Regions from separate parts of the Citrobacter sp. Cm046 genome, predicted to be linked through region 3. Evidence: predicted binding sites of a transcription regulator. Region 3 holds the regulator's gene; each other region holds the start of a gene.
The links. Region 3 encodes CRP, which controls carbon source genes, mostly activating them, when cyclic AMP is high. Its sites were predicted from a motif close to ATGTGANNNNNNTCACAT; they were not measured.
Positions count from the first base shown of each region.

Region 1: the regulator CRP is predicted to act here: its motif matches at 2,425-2,442, upstream of cdd (cytidine deaminase).
Region 2: the regulator CRP is predicted to act here: its motif matches at 1,736-1,753, upstream of udp (uridine phosphorylase).
Region 4: the regulator CRP is predicted to act here: its motif matches at 2,267-2,284, upstream of uxuA (mannonate dehydratase).

Region 1 covers NZ_JAOWGP010000043.1:69,202-73,474, forward strand. Annotated here, with positions in the region: gene dusC (tRNA dihydrouridine(16) synthase DusC) at 106-1,044, opposite strand; gene OGX98_RS16155 (CidA/LrgA family protein) at 1,262-1,660, shown strand; gene OGX98_RS16160 (CidB/LrgB family autolysis modulator) at 1,657-2,352, shown strand; gene cdd (cytidine deaminase) at 2,501-3,385, shown strand; gene sanA (outer membrane permeability protein SanA) at 3,516-4,235, shown strand; gene OGX98_RS16175 (DUF2542 family protein) at 4,238-4,273, shown strand, end outside.
Region 2 covers NZ_JAOWGP010000045.1:48,240-52,512, forward strand. Annotated here, with positions in the region: gene rmuC (DNA recombination protein RmuC) at 1-709, opposite strand, end outside; gene udp (uridine phosphorylase) at 850-1,611, opposite strand; gene OGX98_RS20895 (dienelactone hydrolase family protein) at 1,878-2,687, shown strand; gene metE (5-methyltetrahydropteroyltriglutamate--homocysteine S-methyltransferase) at 2,772-4,273, opposite strand, start outside.
Region 3 covers NZ_JAOWGP010000026.1:18,318-22,590, forward strand. Annotated here, with positions in the region: gene OGX98_RS00995 (phosphoribulokinase) at 1-389, shown strand, start outside; gene OGX98_RS01000 (OsmC family protein) at 477-884, opposite strand; gene crp (cAMP-activated global transcriptional regulator CRP) at 1,194-1,826, shown strand; gene OGX98_RS01010 (YccS/YhfK family putative transporter) at 1,878-3,965, shown strand; gene argD (bifunctional acetylornithine/succinyldiaminopimelate transaminase) at 4,009-4,273, opposite strand, start outside.
Region 4 covers NZ_JAOWGP010000043.1:106,844-111,116, forward strand. Annotated here, with positions in the region: gene pdxR (MocR-like pyridoxine biosynthesis transcription factor PdxR) at 1-938, shown strand, start outside; gene uxuA (mannonate dehydratase) at 981-2,171, opposite strand; gene OGX98_RS16320 (mannitol dehydrogenase family protein) at 2,374-3,840, shown strand; gene OGX98_RS16325 (CobW family GTP-binding protein) at 4,108-4,273, shown strand, end outside.

The DNA.
Region 1 (4,273 bases), on a different contig from region 3:
ACACGCCTGATAAGCGAATTGCCATCAGGCAATATCTCAACTCTGATGCCGGATGGTGGCATAACCGCCATATCCGGCTTACTAAACAGAGGTATCAGCGCTCAGTTAACACTCAATGGCCTGAATCGCACGCGCGATATCCGGTGAATTATTTAATGCGCGAATTTCCTGAAACAACGTTGTCGCCTCTGAATACTCTTTACGTAAATATCCCAGCCACTGTTTGATACGCGCCACGTGGTATAGACCGGTATCGCCCTGTTTTTCCAGCCGGGTATATTTTTTCAGCAACGTCACCACATCAGGCCACGGCATACGCGGTTCGTTGTATTTCACCACACGACTAAGATTAGGGATGTTGAGTGCACCACGTCCTATCATCACGGCGTCACATCCGGTAATAGCCATGCAATCCTGGGCACTCTGCCAGTCCCAGATTTCTCCATTAGCGATAACCGGGATAGTGAGACGTTTGCGAATTTCACCAATAGCCTGCCAGTTAATGTGCTCAGCCTTGTAGCCCTGCTCTTTGGTTCGGCCATGAACCGCCAGCTCGCTGGCACCTGCCTGCTGAACGGCATCGGCAATTTCAAACTGTCTGTCGCTGCTGTCCCAGCCGAGGCGTACTTTTACCGTCACCGGCAAATGGTCCGGAACGGCCTCGCGCATCGCTTTTGCCCCCCGGTAGATAAGCTCCGGATCCTTTAATAACGTTGCGCCGCCGCCACTGCCGTTAACCAGTTTCGACGGGCAGCCACAGTTCAGATCGACACCAAACGAGCCCAGTTCAACCGCGCGGGCCGCATTCTCCGCCAGCCACTGCGGATACTGCCCCAGCAGTTGTATGCGCACCCGTGTGCCGGATGTCGTACGGCTGGCGTTGAGCAACTCAGGACAAATGCGATGGAACACTTTTACCGGCAGGAGTTGATCCACCACCCGGACAAATTCGGTGATACAGAGATCATAGTCATTGACTTCAGTCAGCAGCTCGCGAACCAGTGAGTCGAGCACACCTTCCATCGGCGCCAGTAAAACACGCATATTGTTACCCGCAAAAAAGAGAGGCGCTATGGTAACTTCTCTGAGATAGGGTTTAAAGCACAGAGAAGCTGTTACTTACCGCTATTCTGTATTCAGCGCAGAGTTTAGCCGATGTTCCCGTTATCTATTTCCACTATGCTTAGAATTCATGATGTGATCGGTAGCACGTTTTAAAGTTTAATTGTATGATGAATCAGTCTCGTCAAGGGTTTCTACTATGAGCAAGTCACTGAATATTATCTGGCAATATATACGCGCTTTCGTACTGATTTATGCCTGCCTCTATGCAGGTATTTTTCTTGCTTCCCTGCTCCCCATAACTATTCCGGGCAGCATTATCGGCATGCTAATCCTGTTTGTCCTGCTGGCGCTGCAAATCTTGCCTGCGAAATGGGTTAATCCAGGTTGCTATGTCCTGATTCGCTATATGGCCCTTCTGTTTGTCCCAATTGGTGTAGGGATCATGCAGTACTTTGACTTGCTCCGTGCGCAATTTGGTCCGGTGGTGGTGTCCTGCACCATTAGTACACTGGTCGTTTTCCTGGTAGTGAGCTGGAGCTCGCATCTTGTGCACGGTGAACGAAAAATCGTTGGGCAGAAAGGATCTAAAGAATGATGTCGTATATCTGGTGGTCGTTACCCCTCACGCTGGCGGTATTTTTTGCCGCTCGTAAGCTGGCTATGCGGATCAAAATGCCGCTGCTGAATCCACTGCTCGTCGCCATGGTGGTCATTATTCCCTTTCTGATCCTGACCGGTATTCCCTACGATCACTATTTTAAAGGCAGCGAGGTTCTCAACGATTTACTGCAGCCTGCGGTGGTCGCGCTGGCCTATCCGCTGTATGAGCAATTGCACCAAATCCGCGCCCGCTGGAAGTCCATTATTGCTATCTGTTTCGCAGGCAGCGTAGTGGCGATGGTTACCGGCACATCTATTGCTTTGCTACTGGGGGCTTCACCGGAAATTGCCGCGTCTATCATGCCTAAATCAGTGACAACACCTATCGCCATGGCGGTAGGAGGAAGTATCGGCGGCATCCCGGCAATCAGCGCTGTCTGCGTTATTTTTGTCGGCATCCTCGGTGCCGTATTTGGCCATACTCTGCTGAATGCAATGCGGATTCGCACCAAGGCTGCACGTGGGCTGGCAATGGGTACTGCCTCGCACGCCCTGGGCACCGCACGCTGTGCTGAGCTTGACTACCAGGAAGGCGCATTTAGTTCTCTGGCGCTGGTCATTTGCGGGATAATCACTTCACTGGTGGCTCCGTTCCTGTTCCCGGTTATTCTGGCACTGTTCGGCTAATCCTGATTTTTAGGTCATTTATTTGCGATGCGTTGCACATTTTTAATTTAAGTTTCATAAGTTGCATACATAATGAGATATGAATCACATATAAAGGCGTAACAGGCCCGTAAACTACGATTCCATTACATTGTTATGAGGCATCGCCATGCATCCACGTTTTCAAACTTCTTTTGCCCAACTCGCGGATAACTTGCAATCAGCCCTGGCTCCCCTTCTGGCGGATGTTCATTTCCCCGCCATGTTAACTGCTGAGCAGGTCTCTGTGCTTAAACGCGAATCGGGACTGGACGAAGACGCGCTGGCATTCGCTCTGCTGCCGCTGGCTGCTGCCTGCGCTCGTACCGATCTCTCCCATTTTAACGTTGGCGCAATTGCGCGTGGTATCAGTGGTACCTGGTATTTCGGTGGGAATATGGAGTTCCTTGGCGCGACGATGCAGCAAACTGTTCATGCCGAGCAAAGCGCCATCAGTCACGCCTGGTTACGCGGTGAAAAGGGACTCACCGCCATCACCGTAAACTACACCCCTTGCGGTCACTGCCGTCAGTTTATGAATGAACTGAACAGCGGGCTGGATTTACGCATTCACCTGCCAGGACGTGAGCCGCACGCCCTGCGCGACTATCTGCCGGATGCTTTCGGCCCGAAAGATTTAGACATCAAAACCTTGTTGATGGATGAGCAGGATCACGGCTTCGCGCTGGAAGGCGATACGCTGACCCAGGCGGCGATTACCGCCGCTAATCATTGTCATATGCCATACAGTCACTCCCCGAGCGGTGTTGCGCTGGAGTGCAAAGATGGTCAAATCTTCAGTGGCAGCTATGCTGAAAACGCCGCCTTCAACCCAACTCTGCCTCCGCTGCAGGGCGCATTAAACCTGTTGAACCTCAACGGCTATGATTACCCGGACATTCAACGCGCGGTGCTGGCAGAAAAAGCCGATGCGCAATTAATCCAGTGGGACGCCACTTCCGCTACCCTGAAAGCATTGGGATGCAATAACATCAGTCGCGTACTGCTGGGTTAATTTCCTGATGGCTCGACGCTTATCACGGCTGGATTGTTGAAAATCCCCTCAATCAGGTTGCTGTTTCTTGCGCTACGCCGTCGGGTACAGTAGCCTGATTGAAATTCCATCCAATTATCGAGTTTTCCGCATGTTAAAGCGCGTGTTTTACAGCTTGTTAGTCCTGATCGGCTTGCTGCTGTTAACTGTGCTTGGTCTCGACAGATGGATGAGCTGGAAGACAGCACCTTACATCTACGACGAATTGCAGGATTTACCCTATCGCCAGGTCGGCGTGGTATTAGGCACAGCGAAATACTACCGTACCGGCGTCATTAACCAGTATTACCGCTACCGCATTCAGGGCGCATTAAACGCTTATAACAGCGGTAAGGTGAATTACCTGCTACTCAGTGGCGATAACGCACAGCAAAGCTATAACGAACCGATGACGATGCGTAAAGATCTGATTGCCGCAGGCGTCGATCCTGCCGACATCGTGCTCGATTATGCCGGATTCCGCACGCTCGACTCCATTGTGCGGACCCGCAAAGTGTTTGATACCAATGATTTCATCATCATTACCCAGCGATTCCACTGTGAACGCGCCTTGTTTATTGCACTTCATATGGGCATTCAAGCCCAGTGCTACGCGGTGCCTTCACCTAAAGATATGCTGACCGTACGGGTACGTGAATTCGGCGCCCGTTTTGGGGCGCTGGCCGATCTCTATCTCTTTAAGCGCGAGCCTCGTTTTTTAGGCCCGCTGGTGCCGATCCCGACAATGCATCAGGTACCGGATGATGCTCAGGGTTATCCGGCGGTAACGCCAGAACAGTTACTTGAATTACAAAAGAAACAAGGAAAATAAGCATGGATGTGCAAACACTCTTCGTCGTTTTGGCCTTT
Region 2 (4,273 bases), on a different contig from region 3:
GCGCGTCATTTTCAATACTAACCTGGGTTTCATATTCATAGCCTTCACGCAGACCGGAAGCCTCCAGCACTCGCGTGAGCACCACTTCTCCCCAGTTCCCCTGGGTCTTGTTATCCCCTTTCAACGCCCGCGTCAGGTTAACGGCTTCCTGCGCCATCTGCGCGTTCAATTGCTGGAGATTACGAATTTCGTGCGCCAGAGTGTGCCTTTCCTGCGCCTCTTTACCAAAGCTATCCTGAACCTGACGGCGAAAACCGTCCAGCTGTTCACGCAATGGCGTAAGCAAACTATTCAGGCTTTGCCGGTTTTGCTCGTCAACGCGGCGGTTGCTGTGCTCAAAAATACGGTTCGCAAGGTTTTCGAACTGCTCGCTCAGACGCTGTTCACTGTTGATCATCTGGCGAATTTTATCTTCAGCGTGTTGCTGCGTCGCTTCCAGACGGGTGGTGACTTCCCGGAGATCGGCTTCCAGAGAGGTGTTGATGCTGTGTAAGCTGCGTAACTCGTTATTGAGTAGCTCACACTCTTCTCGCCAGTGGGCTTCCTGCGAAAGCTGTTGCCGGGCGGCGCTCAGCGCAATATCCAACTCACGCCGTTCTTCGATGAGATCTGCTCGGATCTGATCGGCACGCGCTTTGGTCGCCAGCCAACCCACAAGCAGCCCTGCAGCCAACGCCACCACAGCACTCATCATAATTGAAATATCCACAACGCCCCCTTACAGCAACGACTTACCTGCACAAAATAGAATTGTGCTGTATAAACGTCCAGTTTAAAAGGAATTTCCTGCGAGGCACTACGCAAAATAAAAAGGCCGAACACGTCGGCCTTTTTACAAAGAAGGGTGTATTACAGCAGGCGACGCGCTGCTTCTACCACGATTTTCACCGCGTGGCTTTCCGTTTGCTTCATGGTTTCTGCATTCGGGATCTCTTGCTGAGTACGGTTGACGATAACACCAGCAACCATACCTGCACGCAGACCCTGACTTGCGCACATAGTCAGCAGCGTAGCGGATTCCATTTCATAGTTCATAACGCCCATGGACTGCCACTCTTCCATAGAACCTTTGAAACGGCTCACCACACGACCAGAGAAGGTGTCGTAACGCTCCTGGCCTGGGTAGAAGGTATCAGAAGAGGCAGTAACGCCCACGTGAGTAGTTGCACCGATAGATTTCGCAGCTTCAACCAGCGCGGTGGTGCATTCGAAGTCCGCAACAGCCGGGAATTCCATTGGCGCAAAGTGCAGGCTTGCACCGTCCAGGCGAACTGATGCCGTGGTTACCAGCACATCACCAACATTGATATGCGGCTGAATAGCACCAGTAGTGCCGATACGCAGGAAGGTACGAATGCCCAGTTGAGCCAGTTCTTCTACAGCGATAGAAGTAGATGGGCCGCCGATACCGGTGGAGCAGACGATCACTGCTTTACCATCCAGTTCTGCACGCCAGGTAGTGAATTCGCGATGAGATGCCAGCTTGACCGGCTTATCCATCAGCGCGGCGATCTTTTCCACACGCTCCGGGTCGCCAGGGACGATAGCGAGCTGGGCCCCTTGTAAATCGTTCTTAGTGAGGCCGAGATGAAAAACATCAGACTTAGACATAAAAAACTCCTCTGTGAATCGGTTTTGTCAGAAGAAGCAAAAAGACACTTTACCGAAGGCATAAACATATTTTCGTGACAGTCATCACCATGATGTAAATCAATTGCATTAATTTACCGTTAAAAAGTGACACGCATCACATTAACTACTCATCATCGGGAAGCCTTGCACAAAAGATAGACCGTTTAAGGCAATGTGATTCGTTGCATGTGTCTATAGTTAACAATGCGCTTTTTTGCTGATTATTTAAGGGTACGGAGAATACCATGACAACAATACGACAATCTGGCTTTGCACCTGCTGCATCCCCACCCGCATCAACAACAGTTCACACACCGGATAACGCGATTATCGCAGGTGTAACGTCAATACCTTCTCAAGGCGATGATATGCCGGCGTATCACGCGCGGCCAAAACAGACTGATGGCCTGCTGCCCGTAGTCATCGTCGTGCAGGAAATATTTGGCATTCATGAACATATCCGTGATGTTTGCCGCCGACTTGCGCTGGAAGGGTATCTGGCTATCGCCCCGGAACTCTATTTTCGCGAGGGCGATCCAAATGATTTTGCAGATATCCCTACGCTACTGAGTGGCCTGGTAGCTAAAGTGCCTGACTCCCAGGTGCTGGCCGATCTGGACCACGTTGCCAGTTGGGCCTCCCGCAACGGCGGTGATGCACATCAACTGATGATCACCGGTTTTTGCTGGGGCGGTCGTATCGCCTGGCTGTATGCCGCTCACAATCCACAGCTCAAAGCGGCTGTGGCGTGGTACGGAAAACTGATTGGCGACAAAACCCTGAACTCACCTAAACACCCTGTCGATATCGCTACCGACCTGAATGCACCGGTATTGGGGCTTTACGGCGGTCAGGACTACAGCATTCCACAAGAGACTATCGAAACGATGCGTCAGGCACTGCGCGCCGCGAATGCCAAAGCGGAAATCGTGGTCTATCCCGATGCCGGACACGCGTTTAACGCCGATTATCGCCCGAGCTATCACGAAGAGTCTGCAAAAGACGGCTGGCAAAGAATGCTGGAGTGGTTCGCACTTTATGGCGGGAAGAAATAACGTATTTTGCCGGGTAGTGGCTACGCCTTACCCGGCTTACAAAACATCTCATCAGAACAGAGGCTTGCGCCTCCGTTTTTAATCTTACGCCTGACGCAGGTTCTGCGCGGCTTTGACCATGTTTGCCAGTGCGGCACGGGTTTCCGGCCAGCCGCGGGTTTTCAGACCACAGTCCGGGTTCACCCATAGACGCTCTGCGGGGATACGTTGCTCAGCTTTCTTCAGCAGGGCTTCAATCCACTCGACACTTGGAACGTTCGGTGAGTGGATGTCGTACACGCCCGGTCCGATTTCATTCGGATAGTCAAATTCTTCGAATGACTCCAGCAGCTCCATGTCAGAACGTGAGGTTTCAATAGTGATCACGTCTGCGTCCAGCGCCGCAATCGAATCCATGATGTCGTTAAACTCGCAATAACACATATGAGTGTGGATTTGGGTTTCGTCCTTCGCCACCGCAGCATTAATGCGGAAAGCTTCCACGCCCCACTCCAGGTATGCTGCCCAGTCGCTGCGACGCAGTGGCAGACCTTCGCGCAATGCCGGTTCGTCAATCTGGATGATGCCAATGCCAGCGGCTTCCAGATCCGCGACTTCATCACGCAGCGCCAGCGCAATCTGTTTAGCGATAGTTTCACGAGTCACATCTTCACGTGGGAATGACCAGCAGAGAATAGTCACAGGGCCAGTCAGCATGCCTTTAACCGGTTTATCAGTCAGTGACTGTGCGTACTTCGCCCACTCAACGGTAATCGCTTCCGGACGGCTGACATCACCAATTACCACTGGCGGCTTCACGCAGCGAGAGCCGTAACTCTGTACCCAACCGTTCTGGGTGAAGACAAAGCCATCCAGATGCTCACCGAAATACTCCACCATGTCGTTACGCTCGGCTTCACCGTGTACCAGCACGTCGAGGCCTAAACGCTCCTGTTCTACAATGGCCTGTTTAATGTGCTCCGCAATGCCGGTGCGGTAGTTGTTGGCGTCAAGATTGCCTTTCTTGAAGTCCAGACGCAGGCCGCGAATTTCCGTGGTTTGCGGGAAGGAACCAATGGTCGTGGTCGGCCATGCCGGCAGGTTAAAGCGCGCACGCTGCGCTTCGGCACGTACCGGATAAGCATTGGTACGCTGGCTGTCCTGTGCAGTGATCGCAGCCAGACGTTTTTCAACGGCTGCATTATGTACACGGGTTGAATGGCGACGAGCCTGAATCGGCGCGCTCCACTCCTCCAGCGCGACGGTATCACCGCTGTTCAGCGCATCACGCAGCAGCGCCAGCTCACCGCATTTTTGCAGAGCGAAAGAAAACCAGCTCTTCACTTCAGCATCAAGGCGAGTCTCGACACTCAGATCAATTGGGCTGTGCAGCAGGGAACACGAAGAGGCTACCCACAGCGCACGTTTGCCGACAATGTCTTTAATCTGCGCATATTTCTCGGTTAAATCGGCACGCCAGACGTTGCGGCCATTCACCAGACCTGCAGAGAACAACCAGTCAGCCGGCAAACGTTTGTGCAGTTCTGCCACGTCATCTTTACCATGGACCAGGTCAACATGCAGACCCTGTACCGGCAGTGCGGTGA
Region 3 (4,273 bases):
GGATTCAGAAACTGACCCGTGATACCAGCGAGCGCGGACACTCACGTGAAGCGGTGATGGACTCGGTCGTGCGTTCAATGGACGACTACATCAATTACATCACTCCACAGTTTTCCCGCACGCATATTAACTTCCAGCGTGTGCCAACTGTCGACACCTCCAATCCCTTTGCGGCCAAGAGTATTCCGTCACTGGATGAGAGCTTTGTGGTGATTCATTTCCGCAACCTGGAAGGGATCGATTATCCCTGGTTGCTGGCGATGCTGCAGGGTTCATTCATCTCCCACATCAATACGTTAGTCGTACCGGGTGGCAAGATGGGGCTGGCAATGGAATTGATCATGCTGCCGTTAGTGCAACGACTGATGGAAGGAAAGAGGATCGAGTGAAGTGTTGCCGGATGGCGGCTGATGCCTTATCCGGCCTACGGGTTTACATCATGCAGGCCTGATAAGTATGACGCCATCAGGCGTGCATTACGAAGCAGCAATCACTTCATAGGAATGGGTGATATTCACCGCTTTTTCCAGCATCAACGCCACGGAGCAATATTTCTCAGCCGAAAGATCTACCGCGCGGGACACGGAGGCATCTTTCAGGTCATGGCCGGTGACAATGAAATGCAGATTGATATGGGTAAAAAGACGCGGTGCTTCTTCACGACGTTCAGAGGTGAGTTTCACTTCACAGTTGGTCACATCCTGGCGACCCTTTTGCAGGATCGACACCACATCAATTGCGCTGCAACCACCCGCAGCCATTAACACCATTTCCATCGGGCTCGGCGCTTTATCACCGGAGTTACCGTCCATCAGAATTTGGTGGCCAGAGGCGGACTCACCAAGGAAGGTTAACCCCTCAACCCACTTTACACGCGCTTGCATATTTCGTAACTCCAATGTTTCAATTTTCCTGACAGATTACGCGCACATAACAATTCTCGCAACGGAAGGCGACCTGCGTCATGCTGAAGCGAGACACCAGGAGACACACGGCGAAAGCTATGCTAAAACAGTCGGGATGCTACAGTAATACAATGACGTACTGCATGTATGCAGAGGACATCACATTACAGGCTGCAGTGCACTTTTTAGCAGCCCCCTTCCCAGGTAGCGGGAAGCACATTTTTGCAACCCCAGAGGCAGCGTCGTTTTCTGGCTCTGGAGACAGCTTATAACAGAGGATAACCGCGCATGGTGCTTGGCAAACCGCAAACAGACCCGACTCTCGAATGGTTCTTGTCTCATTGCCATATTCATAAGTACCCATCGAAGAGCACGCTGATTCACCAGGGTGAAAAAGCGGAAACGTTGTATTACATCGTTAAAGGCTCAGTGGCAGTGCTGATCAAAGATGAAGAAGGGAAGGAAATGATCCTCTCTTATCTGAATCAGGGCGATTTTATTGGCGAACTGGGCCTGTTCGAAGAAGGCCAGGAACGTAGCGCCTGGGTACGAGCTAAAACCGCATGTGAAGTCGCTGAAATTTCATACAAAAAATTCCGTCAGTTAATCCAGGTGAACCCGGATATTCTGATGCGTCTGTCTTCCCAGATGGCTCGTCGTCTGCAAGTTACGTCCGAGAAAGTGGGTAACCTTGCCTTCCTCGACGTGACAGGCCGTATCGCCCAGACGCTGTTGAACCTGGCGAAACAACCTGATGCGATGACTCACCCGGACGGCATGCAGATCAAAATCACCCGTCAGGAAATTGGCCAGATCGTGGGTTGCTCCCGTGAAACCGTTGGTCGCATCCTGAAGATGCTGGAAGATCAAAACCTGATCTCCGCGCACGGTAAAACCATCGTCGTTTACGGCACACGTTAATTCCGCCAAAATGGCGCGTTACTCAGTAATGCGCCATTTTTGTTTACACTGATGTGGCGAAGACTGATTTATCACCCCGAGATCAACTACGCACTACGACAGACGCTGGTGCTGTGTTTACCTGTGGGTGTCGGTCTTATCATCGGTCAACTACATCTGGGGCTGCTTTTCTCCCTCGTCCCAGCCTGCTGCAACATTGCCGGTCTTGACACCCCACATAAACGCTTTTTTAAACGCTTAATTATTGGTGCGTCGCTGTTTGCCGGATGCAGTTTGATCATGCAACTACTGCTGGCGCAGACCATACCGTTACCGCTGATCCTCACCGGCCTGACGCTTATTCTCGGCGTAACTGCAGAGTTAAGTCCTCTGCATGCACGATTGTTGCCCGCCTCGCTCATTGCTGCAATTTTCACGCTTAGCCTTGCCGGGAACATGCCCGTCTGGGAGCCACTGTTAATCTATGCGCTGGGTACATTGTGGTACGGTCTGTTCAACTGGTTCTGGTTTTGGCTGTGGCGCGAGCAGCCGCTACGTGAATCACTCAGCCTGCTATACCGCGAACTGGCCGATTACTGTGAGGCTAAATACAGTCTGCTGACCCAGCACATCGATCCTGAAAAAGCGCTGCCTCCGCTGCTGGTACGCCAGCAGAAAGCAGTCGATCTCATTACCCAGTGTTATCAGCAGATGCACATGCTGTCGGCGCATCACAACAATGAGTACAAACGCCTGCTGCGTGCCTTTCAGGAGGCTCTGGATTTACAGGAGCATATTTCCGTCAGCCTGCATCAACCGGAAGAGGTGCAGAAACTGGTCGAACGCAGCCATGCAGAGCAGGTGATTCGCTGGAATGCGCGAACTGTCGCCGCCCGACTACGAGTGCTGGCAGATGACATTTTGTATCACCGCTTGCCTACGCGATTTTCAATGGAAAAGCAGATTGGCACCCTGGAAAAAATTGCCAGGCAGCATCCGGATAATCCCGTTGGACAGTTCTGCTACTGGCACTTTAGCCGCATTGCCCGCGTTCTGCGTACCCAGCGCCCGCTTTATGCCCGGGATTTGATGGCTGATAAGCAGCGCCGATTGCCGTTGCTCCCTGCTCTGAAAAGCTATTTGTCGTTTAAATCCCCTGCGCTGCGTAATGCGGGGCGTATCAGCGTCATGTTAAGTATCGCCAGCCTGATGGGTAGCGCCTTACATTTGCCAAAACCATACTGGATCCTGATGACGATATTGTTCGTCACGCAAAATGGCTACGGCGCAACCCGGGTGCGTATTCTGCATCGCTCGGCAGGTACTCTCGTTGGGCTTATCATCGCTGGCGTCACATTGCACTTCCATATCCCCGAGGGTTTCACGCTGGCGGCTATGTTGCTTATCACTTTGGTGAGCTACCTGATTATCCGCAAAAACTACGGCTGGGCCACAGTAGGTTTTACTGTCACGGCAGTGTATACCCTGCAACTACTGACGCTGAATGGGGAGCAGTTTATCGTACCGCGCTTTGTCGATACGGTGATGGGCTGTTTGATCGCCTTTGGCGGCACACTCTGGCTGTGGCCGCAATGGCAGAGCGGCCTGCTGCGTAAGAACGCCCACGATGCGCTAGAATCCGATCAGGAAGCCATTCGCCTGATTCTCAGCAACGACCCGCAGGCTACACCGCTGGCATATCAGCGTATGCGGGTTAATCAGGCGCATAACACTCTGTTTAACTCACTGAACCAGGCGATGCAGGAACCAGGGTTTAACTCACACTATCTGGCAGATATGAAACTGTGGGTTACGCACAGCCAGTTTATTGTCGAGCACATTAACGCGATGACCACTCTGGCAAGGGAACATACGATGCTGACGCCGGATTTAGCACAGCGGTATCTGGAATCCTGTGAAATTGCTATCCAGCGTTGCCAGCAGCGGTTGGAGTATGACGGGCCGGGAAGTTCCGGCGATGTGAATATTCTCGAGTCTTCGGAAATGCTGTCCCAAGGCCCGTTAAGCACCCTGGAACAGCATCTGCAACGTATACTTGGCCACCTGAACACCATGCACACCATTTCGTCGGTAGCATGGCGTCAAAGGCCGCATCATGGCATCTGGCTTAGCCGCCGGTTGCGAGACATGAAGGGTTAACGCTGTTTTCCTGTAGGCCTGAAAGCAGCGCACTATCGGGTAATCAGGCGACGACCTTCGCTACCGCCTGCGCAAAGCGCTGCATGCCTTCATCAATGTCCGTTTTATCCACCACCAGCGACGGCGCAAAACGCATTACGTCCGGGCCAGCATTCAGCACCATCACCCCTTCGTGCGCTGCAGCGTAAAGGAAATCACGTGCCCGGCCTCTGAACTGTGGCTTCAGTTCCGCACCGATCAACAAGCCCATGCCGCGAATGTCGCTAAAAATGTCATACTGCGCATCAATCTTCTGTAAATGTTGAACA
Region 4 (4,273 bases), on a different contig from region 3:
CAGAGAACATCATTATTACCAATGGGATTCAGGAAGGATTATCTCTGCTTAGCCAAATATTTATTATTCATCATGCTGTATCACAGAAAAAAAAGTGTCATGTTGTGACCGAATCCCCTTGTTATTCTGGCGCATGGCACCTGTTTAATTATTACGGCGCGGATATTACCCCTGTTGCAGTCGATAGCCATGGCCTACGCACTGATAATTTACCCGAAGTTGAAACCCAGCTTTGTTATGTGACACCAGCTCATCAATACCCGATGGGAAATGTTCTGTCGTTAGAACGACGAAAGTCATTACTGACCTGGGCACAGCGCGTTGGAGCCTACATCATTGAAGATGACTATGATGCCGTTTTTACCTACGGAGAGAATCCTCTTCCGGCACTGAAAGCCATGGACTATCACGATCGGGTTATCTATATGGGGACATTCTCAAAAACGCTGGGGCCGGGGGTGCGTCTCGGCTATCTCGTTTGTCCTGATGAGCTTCTACCGGCTGTACAGAATATGAAAGCGCTAAATAACAACGGCAGCCAGTGGTTATTGCAGCAGTTTTTAGCTGAGCTCATGCAAAATCAGGTGTTTTATACCCATCTTGGCAAACTTGCCTGCAGCTATGTAGCACGTCTTACCCTATTGCGTGACGGCCTTTCAGTTTTGTTTCCTGAAGGGAAAATCGATGGTGCGACGGCAGGCCTGCACCTCTCTTTGCGCATAGCCAGATCACCCGAGGTTATCGCAAAACTGCAAGCGCGCTGTCTGCAGGCAGGTATCCGTTTTGATACGCTGGAGAACATTGAAAATGGTTCGGAAGATGCCTGGCGTAAAGAGAACAGCGACGCTGTCATGTTTTTCGGTTTTGGTGGGTTGCAAATACAGCAGATAAACAAGGTACTGACGGTGCTGGAGCAGGCATTATTGCAGCCCTGGTGATGAACAGGGATCGAGCCTGACGCTCAATCCCTGTTAGCGACATTACAACAGATCGCGGAACTGTGTTTGTTTCAGTGCCAGTTCAACACCACGAACTTCAGCCAGCCCTTTCAGACGACCAATAGCAGAGTAGCCTGGGTTGGTTTTTTTGTGCAGATCGTCAAGCATCTGGTGTCCATGATCCGGACGCATCGGGATTGGACGCAGATCGCCCGCCTTCTTACGACGCTGTTCTTCGGTCAGAATGGCAGCCACTACCGATACCATATCCACATCACCTTGTAAGTGTGCGCCTTCATGGAAAGTTTTCGGGTTTTCTTCACGGCAGGTTGAGCGCAAATGCGTAAAGTGGATACGATCGCCAAAGGTTTCAATCATTTTCACCAGATCGTTATCCGCACGCACACCGTATGATCCGGTACACATGGTGAAACCGTTATAGATGCTGTCTACCGTTTCTTTCAGCCACTGCATATCTTCAATCGTAGAAACGATACGTGGCAGGCCGAGGATCGGGCGTGGCGGATCGTCAGGATGTACGGCCAGGCGCACGCCAACTTCTTCTGCTACCGGTACGATCGCACGCAGAAAAACAGCCATATTATTACGCAGATCATCTTTGCTGATGCCGTCGTATTCCGCCAGACGCGCGCGGAATTGATCCAGGGTATAACCTTCTTCAGCACCTGGCAGACCAGCGATAATATTGCGGGTCAGCTTTTCAATATCAGCGGCGCTCATGGAATTGAAATAGTCCCGGGCCTGGCGCTGCTCTTCCACGGTGTAATCCACCTCAGCGCCTGGACGTTGCAGGATGTGCAACTCAAAGGCTGCAAACGCTATCTGATCAAAACGCAACGCTTTAGAGCCGTCCGGCAACTGATATTCAAGGTCAGTACGCGTCCAGTCGAGAATCGGCATGAAGTTATAACACACGGTATCAATGCCGCAGGTCGCCAGATTACGGATACTTTGCTGATAATTCGCAATCCACGTTTGATATTGCCCGGAGAGCGTTTTGATATCTTCGTGAACCGGAATACTTTCCACCACCGACCAGGTCAGCCCCTTTTCAGCCAGAATGGCCTGGCGTTTTTGAATCTCTTCGACGGGCCACACTTCACCGTTGGGAATATGGTGCAAGGCGGTCACAACACCAGTTGCGCCAGCCTGACGCACATCATCAAGCGATACCGGATCGTTAGGTCCGTACCAACGCCAGGTTTGTTCCATTGGTTCACCTCATAAGTTGTTATACCAAATTAAGTTGCGCGAATGACGACTACCATACAGGCATCCGTTGAATGATCAACAGAACGCCGATGATTGATTGATCAAGCTCACATTCCCCGGATAAATAAGGCACACCAATTTAATTTGCTGTCATATAACTTTATACTGGCATTGTTAATTAATGGTTAATCAGGTGTATTTAATGAAAACTATTGCCTCCGCCCAACTCCCGGAAAATGTACTGATGCCTCAGTACGATCGACAACAATTAAAAACGCGGATCGTACATTTTGGTTTCGGGGCATTTCACCGTGCTCATCAGGCCTTATTGACCGATCGGGCACTGAATGCACAGGGTGGCGATTGGGGAATTTGTGAGATCAGTCTGTTCAGTGGCGATCGACTGATGAGTCAACTTCGTGAGCAGGATCATTTATATACCGTGTTAGAAAAAGGCGCGCATGGCAATCAGTCAATTGTTATTGGCGCCGTCAAAGAGTGTCTGAACGCTAAGCTGGATTCACTGGCAGCCATCATTGAAAAATTCTGCGAGCCACAGGTGGCTATTGTTTCCTTAACCATCACCGAAAAAGGTTACTGTATTGATCCGGCGACAGGGACGCTTGATATCTCCAACCCGCGCATTGTTCACGATTTACAGACGCCGGATGAACCGCACTCAGCACCAGGTATCATTGTTGAAGCCCTGCACCGCCGACGCGAACGAGGAGTGCCTCCTTTTACCGTACTCTCCTGCGATAACATCCCGGACAATGGCCATGTGGTAAAAAATGCCGTACTGGGAATGGCAGAAAAGCGATCGCCTGAACTGGCGCTGTGGATACAAGAGCATGTCAGTTTTCCTGGCACCATGGTAGACCGCATTGTCCCGGCCGCGACCGAAGAGTCACTGGATGAAATTGCCCATGAATTGGGCGTTGCCGACCCTTGCTCAATCAGCTGCGAGCCTTTTATCCAGTGGGTCGTCGAAGATAACTTTGTCTCTGGTCGCCCCCAGTGGGAGCGCGCGGGCGTACAGATGGTCGATGACGTTCTGCCGTGGGAACAAATGAAACTGCGAATGCTCAACGGCAGCCATTCGTTTCTGGCCTATCTCGGTTATCTGGCCGGATTTCAACACATCAGCGACTGTATGCAAGACAGTGCGTTTCGTAAAGCCGCTTACTGCCTGATGCTCAATGAACAGGCCCCCACGCTGCAAATCACCGACGTTGATTTAGACCAGTACGCCACCAGCCTGCTGGAACGCTTTGCCAACCCGGCGCTAAAGCACAAAACCTGGCAAATCGCGATGGACGGGAGCCAGAAATTACCGCAGCGCATGCTGGAAAGCATCCGCGTACATTTAGCGCGCCAAAGCGAATGGCCCTTGCTGGCACTCGGTATTGCGGGCTGGATGCGTTACGTTAGCGGGGTGGACGATGCAGGCTCAGCCATAGATATACGCGACCCGATGAGTGAAAAAATCCGCACAATTGTCGAGCGCAGTACGGAATCAGAGCGTGTCACCGCATTACTTTCCTTGCACGAAATTTTTGCCACCGATCTGGTGCAAAATTCGCAATTTGTCAGCGCCATTGAGCAGGCATGGCAACGTATTGCCCAGCACGGTGCGCACCAGGCCGTAATTGATACGTTAAAAAATTAACGATTTCTGCCATTAAGAGCCTATCCCATTAGGCGTAGATTGTTGCAGTCAGTTTGGATACGAACAGCGCGGAACAACCGAAGCGTGCATGCAGTACGTGAGGATTATGGGCACTGCCAGGATACAAAATGACAAATAAAATAGCCTAATGGGATAGGCTCTAAACAGGACGAAGCATTCCTTCGTCCTCTCTCCCCTTCTCTTTTTCATTTTTTTTCGCCAGGATTATTGAACGCTATCACGGCATTTTATAATTCTGGAGCAAACGTGACTAAAACCAACCTCATTACCGGTTTTCTCGGCAGTGGCAAAACCACCTCGATTCTTCATTTACTGGCGAACAAAGATCCCGCAGAGAAGTGGGCCGTGCTGGTCAATGAATTTGGTGAAGTCGGCATTGACGGTGCTTTGTTGGCTGACAGCGGAGCGCTGC